DNA from 4 places in the Paenibacillus terrisolis genome. Region 4 is predicted to be linked to each of the others. Evidence: predicted binding sites of a transcription regulator. Region 4 holds the regulator's gene; each other region holds the start of a gene.
The links. Region 4 encodes Rex, which represses fermentation and respiration genes when NADH is low (regulators of the CRP and FNR family bind a similar motif). Its sites were predicted from a motif close to TTGTGAAATATTTCACAA; they were not measured.
Positions count from the first base shown of each region.

Region 1: ACI48K_RS20160 (formate/nitrite transporter family protein) is a predicted target of Rex. The motif match lies at 2,873-2,890, and genes of this name have one in related genera.
Region 2: hydE ([FeFe] hydrogenase H-cluster radical SAM maturase HydE) is a predicted target of Rex. The motif match lies at 2,108-2,125, and genes of this name have one in related genera.
Region 3: ACI48K_RS24330 (helical membrane plugin domain-containing protein) is a predicted target of Rex. The motif match lies at 2,866-2,883, and genes of this name have one in related genera.

Region 1 is NZ_JBKFGG010000029.1:63,798-68,470, forward strand. It holds gene ACI48K_RS20150 (carbohydrate ABC transporter permease) at 1-459, shown strand, start outside; gene ACI48K_RS20155 (glycoside hydrolase family 130 protein) at 484-1,494, shown strand; gene ACI48K_RS20160 (formate/nitrite transporter family protein) at 1,922-2,743, opposite strand; gene ACI48K_RS20165 (FAD-dependent oxidoreductase) at 2,991-4,352, opposite strand; gene ACI48K_RS20170 (hypothetical protein) at 4,624-4,673, opposite strand, start outside.
Region 2 is NZ_JBKFGG010000033.1:34,250-38,922, forward strand. It holds gene yabN (bifunctional methyltransferase/pyrophosphohydrolase YabN) at 1-999, shown strand, start outside; gene ACI48K_RS21205 (HU family DNA-binding protein) at 1,182-1,454, shown strand; gene ACI48K_RS21210 (RNA-binding S4 domain-containing protein) at 1,454-1,735, shown strand; gene hydE ([FeFe] hydrogenase H-cluster radical SAM maturase HydE) at 2,196-3,257, shown strand; gene ACI48K_RS21220 (2-oxoacid:acceptor oxidoreductase family protein) at 3,317-4,306, shown strand; gene ACI48K_RS21225 (thiamine pyrophosphate-dependent enzyme) at 4,327-4,673, shown strand, end outside.
Region 3 is NZ_JBKFGG010000048.1:30,793-35,465, forward strand. It holds gene ACI48K_RS24315 (Gfo/Idh/MocA family protein) at 1-254, opposite strand, end outside; gene ACI48K_RS24320 (nitroreductase family protein) at 406-1,053, shown strand; gene ACI48K_RS24325 (NAD(P)/FAD-dependent oxidoreductase) at 1,139-2,317, opposite strand; gene ACI48K_RS24330 (helical membrane plugin domain-containing protein) at 2,336-2,779, opposite strand; gene cydC (thiol reductant ABC exporter subunit CydC) at 3,070-4,673, opposite strand, start outside.
Region 4 is NZ_JBKFGG010000012.1:23,292-27,964, forward strand. It holds gene dinG (ATP-dependent DNA helicase DinG) at 1-1,651, shown strand, start outside; gene ACI48K_RS12340 (redox-sensing transcriptional repressor Rex) at 1,694-2,344, shown strand; gene ACI48K_RS12345 (amidohydrolase) at 2,334-3,632, shown strand; gene ACI48K_RS12350 (cell wall elongation regulator TseB-like domain-containing protein) at 3,699-4,184, shown strand; gene mraY (phospho-N-acetylmuramoyl-pentapeptide-transferase) at 4,478-4,673, shown strand, end outside.

The sequences.
Region 1 (4,673 bases), on a different contig from region 4:
TTGTTTGTCCAGTTTAAGACGCTGAATTTGTACAATCATCTCGGAACATTGATCCTCCCCTACGTGGCGCTCCGGCTTCCGCTTTCGATTTTCCTGTATGAAAGCTTCGTCCGGACGGTTCCCGTCGAGCTTGACGAAGCCGCCTATATCGATGGGGCCAATACGTTTTACACCATGTTCCGGATCATCTTCCCCACTTGTCTGCCCGTCACTTCAACCGCGTTGATTCTATCGTTCCTTGATACATGGAATGAATTTCCGTTTGCGCTGACATTGATCACCGACCAAGGGCTTAGAACGCTTCCGGTGGGCCTGACCAGCTTCAACGGGCAGTATACGACGGATTATACAACCCTGATGGCCGCATTGGTACTTTCCATTCTGCCGGTTATCATCATTTATCTGATATTCCGCAACAAGATTATCCAGGGCATGACCGCTGGGGCCGTAAAGGGCTAATCATTCACAGGAGGAAAACTTAATATGCCGCTACAGAGATATTCGCAAAACCCCATTGTCGTTCCGGGAATCCATGATTTCAGAAAAGTGGCCGTGTTCAATCCCGGCGTCATTCACCATAATGGCGAGTTTCTTATGTATGAACGCGCGGCAGGGAGCCTTCGGCCGTTTCAAACGAGCATCGGATTGCTCAGAAGTACCGATGGCGTCCAATTCCAGCCCGTTTCCGACAAACCGATATTCACGGGTGCCGATCTCGGTTTTCCGAAGGGCTCCGTCGAAGACGCGCGCATCGTCAAAATCGATGAGACTTTCTACATGTGTTATGCTCTGCAGCCGTATGGCTTTGATTGCTGGCCGACAGGCGTCGCCGTGCCGGACTATTATCCGGAGCATTATCCGGAATGGGAGGCAACGGGAACACAGCCGATGATTACGCGCTCGGGCATCGCCGTCTCCAAGGACGGGGTTCATTACGAGCAGTTGTGCTATACGACTCCTGCGGAGATTGACGACCGGGACAATGCCCTCTTTCCCGAGAAGATAAACGGCAAGTTTGCTCTGCTGCGGCGCCCTATGCAGTACGTAGGGCAACAATACGGCACCGACAGACCAGGAATTTGGATTTCTTATTCCGAGGATCTGCAAGAATGGACGTCGCCCGAACTGGTTGCCGTATCCGAAAACCCGCAGTGGGAAGGCCTTAAAATCGGCGCCGCCGCAACGCCGCTCAAGACGGAAAAAGGCTGGCTGGTACTATATCACGGGGTGGATTCCAACTCCGTTTATAGAGTGGGCGCGTTACTGCTGGATCTTCACGATCCGCGGCGGGTTATCGCCAGAACCAAAAATCCGATTATGGAGCCTGAAATGCACTATGAAAAATTCGGTCTTATTATCAACAATACCGTCTTTCCTACGGCTAACCTGATCGTTAACGACGAGATTTACATCTATTACGGCTGCTGCGACACCAGCATTTCGCTGGCCACGATTCCCGTGCAGGAAATGCTTGACCTGGTTCTTGGAAATTGATCCGCCATCCCGCTGATACTCATGCCAAAAAGGGCTGTTCCTCCGTGCGAACGGAAGAACAGCCCTTTAGCGTAAATCGATCCAGAAATAACGTGATTCCTATGTCGGCGGTACCTCCATTGCTAAGGGTACCTCATAAAATAGCGGAACGTTATGGTCTTATTTCCCGAGTACAAGCGTGGTTCTCTTCAATAAGGGAATTTATTGGCCTTATTTGTGGGCAAACAGCGCAATAAGCGGCCATTTCCCGGCGATTCGGGAAAATAACGCCATTTTTGTCCTCTATTTCACGAAAAACGAGCGATATTCCCAAAATAGCACCATTTATTTCCCTTATATCTTCTTCATAGTTTGCAGCAGGTTAATTAGGGCTGTTACCCAGCCCAAAGTCTCCCCGCCATCCTCACGTTTTTACGGGAATCTTCTGCTAGTGATGCAATTCGGTCGCAGATGACGACGCATGCTCGGCGGGCGAAGCCGATTTATCCTTCAAATAGGCCGCCCAATAAGCTGCCGCGACGAACAAACCGCCGCCCACCAGGTTGCCAAGCCAAACCGGAACAAAGTTTTTAAGGTATTCGCCCCAGGAGAAATAACCTTCAAAAATAGCCGCGGGAATGATGAACATGTTTGCCACAACGTGCTGGAATCCGATGGCGACAAATGCCATGGTCGGGAACCAGATGCCGAGGATTTTGCCGCTCATATTGTCCGCGCCGTAAGAGAGCCACACGGCCAGAGCCACCAGCCAGTTGCAGCCGATGCCGGAGATAAACGCCTGTAAGAAATTATCGTCCAGTTTATGTCCCGCCATTTCGACGAGTTTATCTAAATACGGTCCGCTTGCCGTCAAACCGACGACATGACCGAAAAAGAATGCTACGAACAATGCGCCCACAAAGTTGCTGAGCGTGATCAGAATCAGGTTTTTGACGACCTCGCCGGTATTGATTTTCTTGGCCATACGCGCCAGAGGCACCGCCATCATATTCCCCGTCAACAACTCGCCGCCCGCGAGCAATACCAGGATGAGGCCAATCGGGAACAACGCCGCGCCGATAAAGGTGGCAAAGCTGCCCCATTCCTTCGGTGCGCTTGCGATAACCCGAATATCCAGCAGGAACCCGAGAGCAATAAAAGCCCCGCCCAAAAATCCAAGAATAAGTACGGTCAATAACGGATTGTGCGCTTTCTTGATGCCGTTCTCCACTGTAACTTCCGCAATCTGCCCAGGTTTATAATAAGCCATGGTCTTGTCTCCTTTTTGAATCTCTTTATTTATTAGGCCCTTCTTTCCGTGATGCTTGCCGACCGAATATTATTGTAACGTGCCTCATCCCCCCGAAAAGTAACAAAGATCACGATAGCGTTATTAATATGGCGGAAGAATTCACAAGTTTTGTTAAAAAAACAGCCGGCGAAAAGAATACGTCTCGCATATTCTATCGCCGGCTGCTGCCCTGAATCTGCTGTGCACCGAAGCCAAAACCGCTTTGTCAGCCGCGAACGGCCGCACGGAGGGAAACTTCCGGCAGCGCCCCGAGGCCTGCGCTGTTGAGGAAATTCCAAGGCTTGTTGTAATGCGGCTGGAAGAAGAAATCAACAAAAGCGAGCTCTTCCATCGTCATGCCGTTTTGGATGCAGACCGAAATCGTATTGATCGATTGCGTCAAGTCCGCTTTGGACATCAGTTGCGCACCCAAAATACGCCGGGTGCTCTTTTCATAAACCACCTTGAGCTTCAGCGGCTCGTGGGTAGGCATAAATTCGGGACGGTAATGATCGTTCACCATGGTTGCCTCGGCCTCGATGCCCGCCTCTTTGGCCGAAGCTTCCGTCAGCCCCGTAGCGGCGATGTTGTCCTCGTAGATTTTGATGCCCGAGGTTCCTTGGGTTCCCAAATATTTAACGTTTGGCTCTATCAGATTGCGCGCGGCGAGCGTGCCCATCCGTACCGCATTGGTCGCAAGCGGAATGTACGCATGTTTCCCGGTAGGGTTATAAAATACGGCACAGCTGTCTCCGGCCGCAAAAACATCCGGCGCGCTGGTGCGCATATATTCGTCCACGATGATCGCGCCGTTCTCCAGCATGTCCACCTGGCCTTTGAGCAGACCGGTATTCGGACGGAAGCCGATGCACAAAATGACGAGATCCGCAGCATATTGGCCATGATCGGTTACTACTTTCGACACATTTCCGCCTTTTCCTTCGAATCGGGTCACTTTCTCGCCCAAGGCCAGGGTAATGCCTTGTTCACGAAGCGATGCTTCGATCGTGTCGGTGAATTCGGCATCCAGGTATTTGCTAAGGATCCGTTTCTCCGCGTCAATCAGCGTCACCTGTTTACCGTTCATCTGGAACGCTTCAACCAGCTCGACGCCGATGTAACCTGCGCCAACGACGACGATGGACTTGGCCTGAGCCGCTTTTTCAATAATGGTGTTGGAATGATTGAAGTTTTTGGACAGCAGGATGTTCTCCAGTTCAATGCCTTCGAATTTCGGAACAATCGGCCATGATCCGGTCGTCACGATCAATTTGTCGAAATGGTCCTCGAACTCTTCCCCGGTTTGCAGGTTGCGGGCGCGAAGTTTTTTGTCCGAAACATCGACATCGATGACTTCATGCTGCATTTTCGTTTTGACGCCAAGCTCCGCCAGCTTCTCCGGCGAAGAATAGAAGAGCCCCTGCGGATCCTTCACCGTTCCTCCGACATAAAGCGCGATGCCGCAGGACAGAAAAGATATGTTGTCGTTCCGTTCGTATACGGTAATTTCCGCCTCCGGATAAAGATTAGCCGTATTTACGATGGCTGCCGTTCCTGCATGGGTACATCCGATCACTGCTACTTTCATGATGTTTCCTCCTCCAATATCTCTGTTTTAATAAAAAAGTTGTTTTTATCTGGATTATTTGTGAAAACCATCACTTAATATCTTGCGATATTGTGAAATTATTCACCTGATACCGTTATTATAGTGTGACATTTTTCACATTGCAATAGCTAATTTGCCGGTTTTAAAAATATTCACAATTTGAAGCAATGATAAAAACCTTCGGAGCATCTCCAAAGGCTGCTTTATTCGCGGTATATGAGCTTGGTAGCCCACACAAATGCGCTCATGCTTAAGACTTTTGGGCAGCTGCGGCAATTGCTGCGACGATTTCCGCACGTT
Region 2 (4,673 bases), on a different contig from region 4:
TATGATGCGTTTACCGCCTCTGAAGTGAAGCTGAGCTTGATGGACATCTACCCCGACGACTATGAAGTCGTTGTTGGACATGCCCTTGGTGTGGAGGGACGGGAGCGGATCGCCAGAGTACCGCTGTTCGAGCTCGATCGGGATCCGGATTTCGGCAATCTGTCGCTGGTCTACGTACCGGCAAGCAGCGAGGACTTACTGCGTATTCGCAGCTTCCAGCGCCTCCACGAAATCGTAACGATTTTGCGCAGTCCGGGCGGCTGCCCTTGGGACCGGGAGCAGACCCACGAATCACTCCGTAAACACCTCATAGAAGAGACCTATGAGGTCATTGAGACGATCGATGAGGACGACCCGGATCATATGCGCGAAGAGCTCGGCGACCTGCTGTTACAAATTATGCTTCATTCCCAGATGGAAGAGGAAATGGGCGCCTTCAACGTCTATGATGTCATTCAGGGACTCAATGAGAAGCTGCTGTACCGTCATCCTCATGTATTTGGCAATTTGAACGCGGAGGATGCCGAGGCGGCGCTGAACAACTGGGAAGCCATGAAGGCGGAAGAGAAGCGCCGAAAGGGCATTGAACCCCAGAAACTGTCGGCGCTGGACGGGGTTCCGCGGGATTTGCCTGCGCTCATGAAGGCTTACAAGTTGCAGAAAAAAGCGGCGAAAGCCGGATTCGACTGGGAATCGATCGACGGAGTCTGGAGCAAGCTGGAGGAGGAAATCGCCGAGCTGAAGAAAGCGGTGGAAGACGGCGAAGGTCCGGCCGATCAGGCGCTGGAGCTGGGGGATGTCCTGTTCTCCGTCGTGAACGCGGCTCGCTTTATCGGGGCTGACCCTGAGGAGGCTTTATCGCGGACGATGACCAAATTCACCCGACGTTTTCATTATGTCGAGCAAAGGCTGAAAGAACTCGGCAAATCGACAGAATTCAGCAGCTTATCCGAAATGGATGCACTATGGGAAGAAGCTAAGTCGAAAGAACGGGAATGATGGGAGAAAAGGCCTAAATTTCGGTTTTTTTGCGAAAAAATCAAAAAAAAGTTTCCCTTCCCGGAAGGATTTTCAAAGAAAAGCAAGAATACTCATACAAAGATAATCGCACGGCTTATCGGGCTAAATGCCTGTAGTGCCGTGGTATCATCTATTTTCTTAATTATTGGGAGGCATTATTGATGAACAAAACAGATCTGATCAACAACATTTCCAGCAAAAGCGGTTTGACTAAGAAAGACGTTGAATCTGTTCTTAACGGATTCCTCGGTGAAATCACCGACGCTCTCGCTGGCGGAGACAAAGTACAATTGATCGGCTTCGGTACGTTCGAAACCCGCAAACGCTCCGGCCGTACGGGCCGTAACCCGCAAACCGGCAAAACGATCGAAATCCCGGCATCCAATGTTCCGGCATTTAAAGCGGGCAACAAACTTAAAGAAGCTGTAAAATAATGCGTCTTGATAAATTCCTTAAGGTGTCACGGTTGATTAAGCGGCGCACGGTAGCGAAGGATGTCTCCGAACAAGGAAGAGTCCTGATTAACGGGCGCGAATCCAAACCGAGCAGTACTGTGAAGGTGGGCGACGAGATTACCGTTCAATTCGGCCAAAAGCTGGTGACGGTGCGCGTTGAACGTCTCGCGGAGACGACTCGCAAGGATGAAGCTGCCACCATGTATACCTTGGTGAAGGAAGAGCCAATCGCGAAGGATACCGGTCTGGACTGGTCCTGAAAACACGAGAGGCTAAAGGCATGTCCCCGTCATGTTGACGGGGCATGCCTTTTTCACTCGATGCAAACTAAAGAAGTGTAAGAAATGTCTCAAACCAAACCACTTATTAATGGTAAAATAAGTTATATCAGTTTTACTTAACCCTAATTCCACTCACATTTGCTTATCGTAAGCACCTCTAATTGACGTCTAGGGACGAAATGAATCAATGCTCCATAGAAAACACCTCTGATCCAACAAACACTCTTAATGCTTCTATGATCACATCCCGGATTTACTCCATCTCACCGTTTAACGTTGTTTTGTACGAAAGCCATGTTATGCCGAGTTATTGATCCAAGTTTATGTTAAATGGAAATGTAACCGCTTTATTTGTGAAATTATTCACAATACCTTCACTCATCATTTGCTTATAGCGCCATATTGATAAACAAACGTAATCATACAAGGATGATCGCTGATGAAACAGTTAATTCGTAAGCTGTATTTTCGCGGAGAGCTATCCAATGATGAAATCGTCTATCTGCTGGAGCATCTTGATACCGAGTCCCGGAACGAGCTGTATCAATATGCCCATATGAAGCGAATGCAAAAGTATGGAGATCAAGTATATCTCCGCGGCTTGATTGAATTTTCCAGCTGCTGCAAACAGAACTGCCTGTACTGCGGACTTCGGGCGGGCAACCGCGTAGCCAAGCGGTACCGTCTGAAACCCCAGCAGATTCTTGATTGCTGCCAGGAAGGGTACAACCTGGGGTTCCGTACCTTCGTTCTGCAGAGCGGGGAAGATTTTTGGTATACGGAGGACATTCTGGCGGAGCTGATCGAAACGATCAAAGCCCGTTTTCCGGATACCGCGGTCACTTTATCGATCGGCGAAAGGGACGAGAAAACCTACAGAAGGTTGTACGAAGCAGGTGCGGATCGTTTTTTAATGCGTCATGAAACCGCTTCCGAACGCTTGTACCAATCGCTCCATCCTTCCATGTCTTTCGAGAATCGCCGGAACTGCATCAGCCTCCTGCAGGAGATAGGTTACCAGATAGGGGCCGGATTTATGGTTGGCCTGCCTGGACAGACCGCTTGGGATTTGGCGGAGGACCTCTGGTATTTAAAAGCACTCCAGCCGGACATGATCGGCATCGGCCCATTTATTCCACATCGCAATACTCCGCTGAAATATGCGAAAGCCGGTACGATTGAAGATACATTGGTGATGGTAGCGTTAACCCGATTGTTTATGCCGGACGCGCTGATTCCCGCCACGACTGCACTGGCCACTCTGAGCCCAACCGGGCGAGAGATGGCTTTAAAGGTAGGCGCAAACGTGGTCATGCCGAACTTGTCACCCGTAGCTGTTCGTAAGAAATATGCGCTCTATGAAAACAAGGTGTGTACCGGCGAAGAGTCGGCGCAGTGCCTTGGTTGTCTGGGGCTTCGCATAAGAGCGGCCGGCTTTTCCGTGGATATGGGAAGGGGGGATAGTCTGAAATCACTGTCTGCCAAACCAATGGAAGTATAGTTCCAGCGCTACCCAAATGTGAAATATTTCTCAAATAAAACGTAGAGGAGAAAGGACGCATGAGTATACTTACCAAAACGAACGAGCTGGGATTCTTCGAAATCCGGCTGGAGTCCATCGGCGGTCTCGGGGCCAATCTTGCCGGGAAAATGATGGCGGAATCCGGGGTACTGGGACTTGGGCTAAACGGAGCGAATTTCTCGTCTTATGGCTCGGAGAAGAAAGGCTCGCCGGTCAAAAGCTTTGTCCGCTTTTGCGAATCGGATGTGCCCATTCACGACCATAGCCCGATTGAACAGCCGGACGTAATCGGGCTGTTCCACGAAGCGCTGCACAAAACGGTCAACGTTCTTAGCGGTTTGAAGCCGGACGGGGTGCTATTGGTCAATTCCACCCGTGATTTCGAGGAAATCCGCCGCGACTTGAAATTCCCTTACGGGACGCTCGCGGTCATTGATGCCATGGGCATCGCGATCGACGAACATACCAAGGTAAACACCTCGATGCTGGGCGCGCTATTCCGGATATGCGATTTCCTCGACCCGGAATCGATGCGCGAAGTCATCAGACATACGTTCCAGAAGAAGTACCCGCAGCTTGTCGAGCCCAATTTGCGCACGTTTGACCGGGGCTACCAGGAAGTGAAGTTCCAGACGATCGAAGCGCCGGCAGGTGCCGTGGCTAGCTTTGAACGGGAAAAGCCTCAGCTTGGTTATGAAACGCAGGAAATGGGAGGCGTGATCAAGACGCAGGGCAACAGCTTACTGAAGGATCTCAGCGGCTCGCGCCAAGGCTTTTTACCCGAACTGAACATGGAGTCCTGTATTCACTGCGCCAACTGCGACGCGATTTGTCCCGACCTTTGTTTCGTATGGGAATCCGGCGAGGACAAAAAGGGACGGCAGCAGATGTTTCTGCGCGGCATCGATTATCAATATTGCAAAGGCTGCCTGAAATGCGTGGAGGTTTGCCCGACGGGATCGCTGTCCGTTCGCCGGGAAGAGCTTGGGTATGCCGACAGCCACCGCGTGGCCCACGTTTTTAATTAAGCAGAAGGAGGACAATTGCTATGTCAATAACGGAAGAAAAAATGACGGCCTTGGCGGCGGCCGAGCAAGTGGTTGCGTTTGAATCCGGCAACGAAGCGGCAGCCATGGCTGCCACGCATATCAACTATCATATCATGGGGTATTTTCCGATTACGCCGTCTACCGAAGTGGCGCAAATTCTGGATCAGAAGAAATCGCAGGGGCTGCATGATATCAAGCTGATCGCGGCCGACGGCGAACACGGCTCGGCGGGGATCTGCTACGGCGCTGCGATCAGCGGCGCGCGGGTCATCAATGCCACGAGCGCCAACGGCTTCATGTATATGATTGAGCAGCTGCCGGTGCAGTCGGGCACGCGGTTCCCGAT
Region 3 (4,673 bases), on a different contig from region 4:
ATCAGCTCATATTCGATCTCGCCATGAGCCATAGGCGGTATACACAAGTAAACGCCATCCAGCTTAGAATCATCCAACATATCGCTTAACTTGGCGTATCCTTTGGCGCCCGGATACCGTTCAGCCAGAGCCTTGGCCTTCTCAAGGCTTGTCCCGGTCACCGCGGCAACCCGCACACCTTCCGTTCCCGCCAAAATATCCCCATGGACTTTGCTGAACCAGCCGGTTCCGACAATTCCGATGTTTAACGTCATGTCCAGTTCCCCTTTCATTTGGTCATTCTCTATTAGATTAGCCGTGATAGCCCAGCTTATCAACTAAGAAATCTAACTGTTCTTGAATTTATAACAGTTAAGTTTTATACTGACAATGACTATGAATTCAATCGGAAAGGATGGATTAGAAATGAGTACTGAAGTAAAACCTAACCTCAATGACTTCTATACGGTGCTTCGCGAGAGACATTCCGTTCGCGCCTATGATCCTACAGTAAAAATCTCCCGGGAGGAACTGACGGAAATGCTCGAGTTGTCGATTTCCGCTCCTTCATCCTCCAACCTGCAGCCTTGGCGTTTCCTCGTCATCGATCAAGACGATCAGAAACAAAAGCTGCTGCCCATCGCCAATAACCAGCAACAAATCGTGGACGCTTCGGCGATCATTGCCGTGCTTGGCGATCTGAAATCCTACGAGCATGCGGAAGAGATCTATGGCAAAGCCGTTGATATGGGCGCCATGACCGAGGAAATCAAACAAAATTTCGTAGAACGTCTGGTTAAAGGATACGGCGCCAGAGGTCCTGAAGGCATGCAACACATTAACCTGTTCGACGCTGGTCTGGTCTCCATGCAATTTATGCTGATCGCCAAGGCTAAAGGTTACGATACCGTGCCTATGGGCGGTTATGACGCACAAAAATTCGACGAAGCTTTCGGACTTCCGGAAAACCTGAAATCAATCCTGCTGATCGCGGTCGGCAAAGCGGCCAAAGCAGCTCATGCGAGTCCACGCCTTCCGCTCGATCAAATTACGCACTGGAATTCCTTCAAATAACGACATCAATGTCATTGAACATAATAAAGCGGCTGCTTCGGGTTATCTCATCATCCGCGGCAGCCGCTTTTTGATTAAAGCTCCATTAATAAGCCAAGGCATCCATCGATTTGATATGGGAAAGGTAACGAATATTGCTGGCTTCCTTCATCATCGTAGCCGGGAGTCCGCGAAGCGCCGTATTGTTCGCGCCGACGGTAGCAACCGCATCTTTCCGGCCCAAGCTGGCCAAAGTCCCCGAATTGACCGGCTTGAACACTTCCATGGATTTATTCGTCAAGAATGCGTACAGGTTATATCCGATCAACTCGCCCATCTGCCAAGCGATTTGCGCGGTCGGCGGTTGAGGGCGTTCGTCCGATCCGAAATAAACCGCGCTGTCGCCCGCCACAAACACGTCGGAATGAGACGCCGATTGAAGGTAGTTATTGACCGTCGCGCGTCCGCGATTGACTTCAAGCCCGGATTCGCCCACGAGCGGATTGCCTTGAACCCCACCTGTCCAAACAAAGGTGTTGGCGGTGATTTTTTGACTATCCTTCAGCTCGATCAAATTCCCATCTACGTTCGTAACGGGGAGCCCCGTCAGAAATTGCACGCCGCGCGCTTCCAGGCTGGCTGTCGCGCGAGCAATCAGCATATCCGGCAGCACAGGCAAAATCTTCGGCCCGGCTTCAACCAGCAGCAGCTTGACGGCTTTGGGATCTACGCCGTACTTTTTGGCGAGCTTCGGCATCTGGTCGGCGATCTCTCCGACCAATTCGACGCCGGTCAAGCCGCCTCCGCCAATGAGAATCGTCGCATCGGCTTCGTTGCCGGTTTGCGAAAAGGCGTGAATCCGCGATTCGATGTGCCGATAAATAGAGTTGGCGTCTTCAGCCGATTTCAGCACCATGCTGTATTTTTCAAGGCCGGGAATGCCGAAATAAGCGGTTATGCTGCCCAGGCCTACTACCAGAGCGTCATAAGTCAGAACCGTGCCGTCGGACAGCTTCACTTCTTTTTTGTCGACCGAGAAGTTCTCCACTTTGGCGATGCGAAGATCGATGTCTTTCCCCTTAAACAACTTCTCGAGGGGCAGCGACACCGCTCGTTCCGAGATGCTTCCCGCCGCAAGACGATGCAGTTCGGTAATAATTTGATGCGTTGGATATTGGTTCACCACGGTAACCCGGGCTTCCGATTTATTCAAATATTTGCGAACGTTCAAAGCGCTGAGTACTCCGCCGTAACCGGCGCCCAAAATAACAATGTGTTTTGACATATCCTTTTTCCCCCGTTATTAATGTTGACTGGTCTCGCGACCGGCGACTTGAAGATACGCGTTGGCAAACCGAAGCAGCTTCTGTGCTTGCGGGTCCTTCAGCATTTTTAGCAGCCCGAACAGACCGATCGCCTCCTGACTGGATTCGGCGCGGTCTTTAGCTTCGATAGCGGCCGCCGCAAAATGCTTCACTTTATCCTTTACCGGGCCCGCGATTTCCTGGAGCGCTCCGATCGTATCCTGCTTCAGCACCTCGTCTGTAGCAACCGACTTAGCAAAATCGTATGACTTCGTCAACACGCCGATCACTTCCGTCAGCTTGGGCAGTTGATCCACCAAAACGCTGAGCGATTCCTGAACTTCAGGCTTAAGCAGCTTTTCCAGAAGCTCCTGCAAATCCGGCCCCCCGGACAAAACCGCCGCTTCTTGCTCCGTTTTTGTTTCCGTGATTGTTTCCGACATATCCGATTCTCCTTTGATCATGAAATAGGTAATTTAATTAATGAGGGGAGTGACATCCCCTTAATCTCCACCAACCAGGAAAAAGTTGGTGAAAATTTGCACAACTTTGCACCGAACAATTCACATAAATATTAACACATTTCGCCGAAAAAAGTATTAAAAATCACAGCATTATTTCTGCACACCCTAGTTTTCACCTAAATCGTTCACAAAAATTCCAAAAATGTCAAAAAACCGTCAGAGCCCTTGTCCTGACGGTTTTATAATTTATCAATTCGAGCCAAATAAACCTATTCTTCCGGGCAATCCAGCCGATACAAATTCCGGTAACGCGGTTCGTGTTCCATTAATTCCGCATGAGTCCCCCGCATCAAAATCCGGCCATGCTCCATGAAAATAATCTCATCCATATGCTCCGCGTTAGCAAGATGATGCGTTACCCATAGGAGTGATTTACCCTTGGCAGCTTGAAAAATCGTGGACATCAGCTCCCGTTCGGTTCGCGGATCAAGCCCAACCGTAGGCTCATCGAGGATGAGGATCGGCGTATCCTGCAGCAGGACACGCGCCAACGCGACGCGCTGCCGTTCGCCGCCGGAGAAGCGCTGGCCGGTTTCCCGCATCGGCGTGTCCAGTCCCTCCGGCAGGTCGGCGATCAGCGGAGCAAGCCTAGCCGCTTCGGCGGCCCGGCTCACCTCCTCATCCGCAGCATCCGACCGCCCGAGCCGAATATTGTTCGCCACGGTCGTGTCGAACAAATGTGGGCTCTGGTTCAGGACGGAAATCAGCTGCGGAATGTGATCGCCGAGACCGGCCGCCGGGAAGCCGCCGATGGTCACTGCCCCCTCCGACGGGACCAGCGCCCCTTGGATCAGCTTCAGCAGCGTCGACTTTCCGGCCCCGCTGCGGCCAATCACGGCGATACGCTTCCCCTGCGGGATGTCCAGCGACACGCCTTCCACCGAATTGCCGCTATGCTCGTCATAAGCATAGCTGGCGCTTTGAATGCGCACTTCCGCGCTGCGGGTTAAAGCGTCCAGTTGCTCCCGGCTGATGCCGCCGTTGCTGGCCGACTGCCGGCCATCGCCGCCGGAAGAGATTCGCTCCAACCGTTCAAGCGAAACGGTGTACTGCGGAATTCGCTCCACTGCCTCCGAAACCGGCAGGAAGGCGTCCGACAGCGGGAAGACGATCAGCACAAAAGCGGCGATCAGAGTGGCGGCGATATGTCCTGCCGCCGCTTGGCCTCCCGACCAGAATACCATGGAGACCACAAGCGCTCCGACAATCAGATGTCCGATCAGGCTCCGCCATCTGGCCCAGGACCGAAGCTTGCGGTCCTTCCGGGCTACAATGGACTCGTCATGCTCGTAGGATTCCAGAAACTCGGCGGAACGTCCGCTGATGGTCCAATCCCCGATGCCCATCACGGCGTCGGTCAGCTTTTGGTACAGGCCGCTCCGTTCGCGTTTCACTTCCATGTTGGTGCGTTTCGTCATCCGCAAAGAAAGGTAAGGAAGTACGACAACCAGGACAAAGATATAGGCCGCGAGCAGCAAAGCGAATACAACGTCGAACGCGCCCATCGCGATCACGGTCGCCGCGTACAAAATCAAAGCGACCAAACTTGGGAACACCGTGCGGATGTAGACGTTCTGCAACTGCTCAATATCGTCGGCAAGCGCGCCGAGAATATCGCCTGTCCGGTAGCGGGAGCGGATAAAGAGTGCTTGCGGTTCCAGCATGTTATACAGACGGACCCGCATTTTGGCCAAAATCCGCAGCACCGTGTCATGGCCGACCAGCCGCTCCACATAATGAATGACGGCCCGGCTGATCCCAAACGTCCGGACTCCGACGATCGGCACATAGACGAGCAGGACGTTATACGGCT
Region 4 (4,673 bases):
TTTTTGGGAAACGGTTGCGAGCGAATCGGATTCGTGCCTGGGCCGCAATTGCCCGTGGTTCCGCAAGTGCTTCTACCATAGGGCCAAGCATGAAGCCGGGGTTGCGGATGTGGTCATTACGAACCATTCTAAATTGTTTACGGACATTCAGGCGGGACATCAGCTTTTGCCCGGCTACGAGCGGCTGGTGATCGACGAAGCGCATCATCTGGAAGATGTGGCCGGCAAGCATCTTGGCCTTCATATGAAATATTTTACGGTCGTTCACACGTTGACCCGGCTGTTCAAGGACAGCAAAACAGGGCAGTTGGCTAATCTTAGAATGGCGCTACAAAGCGCGGCAAATGAAAATTCGCTCCAGTGGTGTTCCGTCATCGACAATATTTATCCCTCGCTGGTGGATGTGAAGGAGAGCTGGGACAAGCTGAGCGATCTGCTCTTCGCGCTAATGCCGGAGCGGAGCGACGCCGCTCCGGGCGACCCGGGACAATTCGTTTACCGGCTGCTTCCGCATAAGAAGCCCAAGGACTGGGATTCGCTTGCGGCGCTGGAGAATCAGATTTACGTCACGCTCGGAGACGTGCTTCGCCAGGGAGAACGGATGCTGAGCCAGATCCGGGAAGAGCAGGACGATTTCGGCTCCGAAAGCCTGTTAACGGATATCAGCGGATTGTTCAAGGATTTGGCGAGCGAACGCGAGTCGCTGCGCTTCTTTATGAAGCTGGAGAATGAAGAAACGGTATATTGGATCGAAGGAAACGGGAATTACCGCAGCCGCTCGCTGCAAATTTACGCCGTGCCGATCGATGTAAGCGCTCAGCTGAAGGAGTATTTTTTCGACAAGAAAAAAAGCGTTGTGATGACTTCGGCAACTCTTTCCGTCGATAAATCGTTTCAATATATGATTGAGCAGTTGGGACTAACGGAGGCTGCCTCCGAAGACAGGCTGTTGACATCGATGCTCCCTTCGCCGTTTAACTACCGGGATCAGGCGCTGCTGGTCATCCCGCGGGACTTCCCAAGCGTCAAGGGAAGCGTGGGAGACGATCATTTCGTCAGTACGCTGGTGCGATCGCTGGCGGATACGGCTGTCGCTACGCAGGGACGCATGCTGGTGCTGTTTACTTCTTACCGCATGCTGAGGCAGGTATACGATCCACTAAAGGACCTTTTGTCGGAGCAAGGTATTACCGTCATCGGTCAAGGGATGGACAGCGGCAGCCGCACCAAGCTGACCCGCCGTTTCCAAGGCCAAAACGCATCCGTGCTGCTTGGCACCAGCAGTTTTTGGGAAGGGGTCGATATCCCCGGCGAAGCTTTGACGAGCCTGGCCATTGTCCGTCTGCCCTTCCAGCCCCCCAACCATCCGCTCGTGGAGGCGAAGAGCGAACGGCTTCAGCGGGAGAAGAAAAATCCTTTTATGAAGCTGTCCGTGCCGCAGGCGGTCATCCGCTTCAAGCAGGGATTCGGCCGGCTTGTCCGCTCGTCGCAGGATCGCGGCATCGTGGTTGTTTATGATACCCGCATCTTGGAATCCTACTACGGAAAGTATTTTTTATATTCTTTACCCGGACCGAAGATGGAGCATATGCCCCTCGGGCAAATGGTTCCGCGCATTTCGGAATGGCTCAATGCCGGTGAGCCGCAATAAGCTTTGCGGTTCATACTCGCGCCAAATGAGGGGGAAAAATGTATGAAATCTGATAAAATTTCCGATGCCGTTGTTCGAAGATTGCCGGTATATCTGCGTTTTTTAAATGAATTGAGCCGTCGCGAGGTGCCAACGGTATCCTCGCAGGAACTGGGCCAGAAGCTGGATCTCAATCCGGCGCAAATTCGCAAGGATCTCGCTTATTTCGGCGATTTCGGACGCAAGGGCATCGGTTACGATGTGGCTTATCTGATCGAAAAAATCCAGCAAATCTTAAATCTGGACCAGCAAATCAACGTAGCTTTGGTGGGTGCCGGTAATCTTGGTCAGGCGCTTTCCAATTATAATGCTTATCTGAAGGACAATATGAAAATCGTAGCGGTGTTCGACGCTTCTCCGGCCAAAATCGGCAAGCAGATCAACAACATTACGATTCAGCCGATCGATGAGCTCGTTGAAACGGTTCGCGAGAAGCATGTGCGCATTGGGATTATCACCGTGCCGGATTTTGAAGCTCAACGCGTTGCGGATCAGCTGGTTGCCGCCGGAATCGGAGCGATTCTCAACTTCGCGCCAACGATCCTGAAAGTGCCGTCGGAAGTAAGAATTCACGCGGCCGATTTTACGACGGATCTGCTCAGCTTGGCGTATTATTTGGAAAATGGAAAGGAACAAGCCGTTTATGAGTCGTAAGTGGTTAATTAAAAACGGGACCTTCGCCGTTTTGGACGAAGGTCGTCCCGTGATTCACGGATATATGCTGGTTGAAGGCGATATGATTACGTACATTGGGGAGCAGCGCCCGGAAGGCGTGGAAGGCGCAGAGACCTTTGACGGAAAAGGCCTGTTGTTCCTGCCCGGTCTGATCAACACTCACGGCCATGCGGCGATGTCGCTGCTTCGCGGTTACGGGGACGATATGGTGCTGCAAACTTGGCTTCAGGAGAAAGTATGGCCGATGGAAGCCAAGTTTACCGCAAGCGACGTGCATGCCGGGACGGCGCTGTCCGTCCTGGAAATGCTGAAGGGCGGAACGACGACCTTCCTCGATATGTACGATCACATGGATGAAGTGGCCAAAGTGGTGGAAGAATCCGGAATTCGCGGCGTATTGATGCGCGGAGCGATTGGGTTGTGCCCGCCGGACGTGCAGGACATGAAGCTGAAGGAAGCGGTCGATTTTGCGGTGAATTGGAACGGCAAAGCGGACGGCCGAATCACAACGATGCTGTCGCCGCACGCTCCCTACACTTGCCCGCCGGATTATATCGAAAAGTTTGTACAGGCGGCGCATGATCTCGACCTGCCGATGCATACGCATATGTCCGAAACGAGGGCGGAAGTGGAGCAAAACGTGGCCGATTACGGTGTTCGTCCGGTCCAGCACCTGCTGAATCTCGGGATGTTCTCACGGCCGACGCTGCTTGCCCATGCGGTGCATTTGACCGATGAGGAAATTGAGATTCTGGCTGCGCATGACGTGGCCATTTCCCATAATCCGGGCAGCAATTTGAAGCTTGCGAGCGGGGTTGCCCGTGTGCCGGAACTGCTGCAAAAAGGGGTCGTCGTCTCCCTTGGGACGGACGGCGCGGCAAGCAATAACAACCTCGATATGATCGAGGAGATTCGCCTGGCGGCTTTGATCCACAAAGGCGTTTCCGGTGACCCTACCGCTGTGCCTGCCATAGAAGCGCTCAAGATGGGAACGGAGTACGGCGCAAAGTCGGTGTTCCTGCCCAATACAGGGAAACTGGCCGCGGGCATGAAAGCGGACTTTATCGCCGTTAACACGGAGCAGGCCCATTTCATACCGAAGATCGATTTTATTTCCCATATCGTCTACTCGGCGAGCCCGAAGGATGTTGAACATGTATGGGTCAACGGCAAACAGGTGATCAAGCATGGCGCCTGTCTGACGCTCGACGAGGAACGGGTGCGTTACGAGGCCCAGGCGGCTTTTGAAGGGCTGCTCGCCCGCTAGCAAACGAGGGGACGTGAGCCGAGAGATCTCCGCTTAAGCCGTCAACCAGGGGAAAGGAAGAGAAGGTTGAAGAACAGAACCAAATGGATCCTGCTCTCGATCATACTCCTGCTGCTTGTGATCATTGGCCTTAACCGCTTTTATGTATACATTCATGAGGATACGTGGAAAGCCGAGAACACCGCTATCCGCGAGGCCAAGCGGGAGACGGACCTAACCGAAGCGAAACAGGTGTGGAAGTCGGTCTGGGACGAAGTGATCTGGGTCGTGGAAGGCAAAAACGAGTCGGGACAGGATGAAATGGTGTGGCTTCGGGACAGCAAAGACGCGATCGTTAAGCCGATGTCCGAAGGCAAGTCGGAAAGCCAAATCCGCGCGGTCATTAAAGAGCAGTTCCCGGGCATCAAGGTTGTTCGGCTCATGCCGGGCATTTATAACGAGCAGCTCGTGTGGCAGCTGTTCTACAAAGAAAAGGACCATCATTATTACCGCTTTTTTGACTTCGCCACCGGCCAGCCGCTGGATGAGATATTTACTCTGCCGAATCGGTAAGGATCGAGGTAAGCAGACGTTTTAGCTGCCTGAAAATGGATATGGCAATGACCGAGGAGTTAGGCATCGAGAATAAGTTGCTTAACTCCTTTGTTATTGATGTTTGTTGATCAACCGGCATTCATGGAATTACAAATTTGGCGAACAATTTATAGCGATGATTCATCTATAGAGTTAGAGTGACGTACTATTTTAGTACAAGGCTGACAGGTTGATACTCAGACGCTTTTGCTGGTTGATGAGGGCAAACCTATCCTTCGGAGGTTCATAATTTACTTAAAGGCGGTGGAGATATGTCGGGAATTTTGAGCATATCCGGTCTATCCTTTTTGCTGGTAGCGATGTTCACGCCACTGCTTATTCGTGTTTTGCGCATCCTTAAACTGACGCAACCCATTCGTTCAGAGCTGCCTCCCGACCATCAGGCCAAGCGGGGAACGCCTCTCATGGCCGGCCTTGTGTTGCTGATTGGGGTCGCGGTTTCGCTGC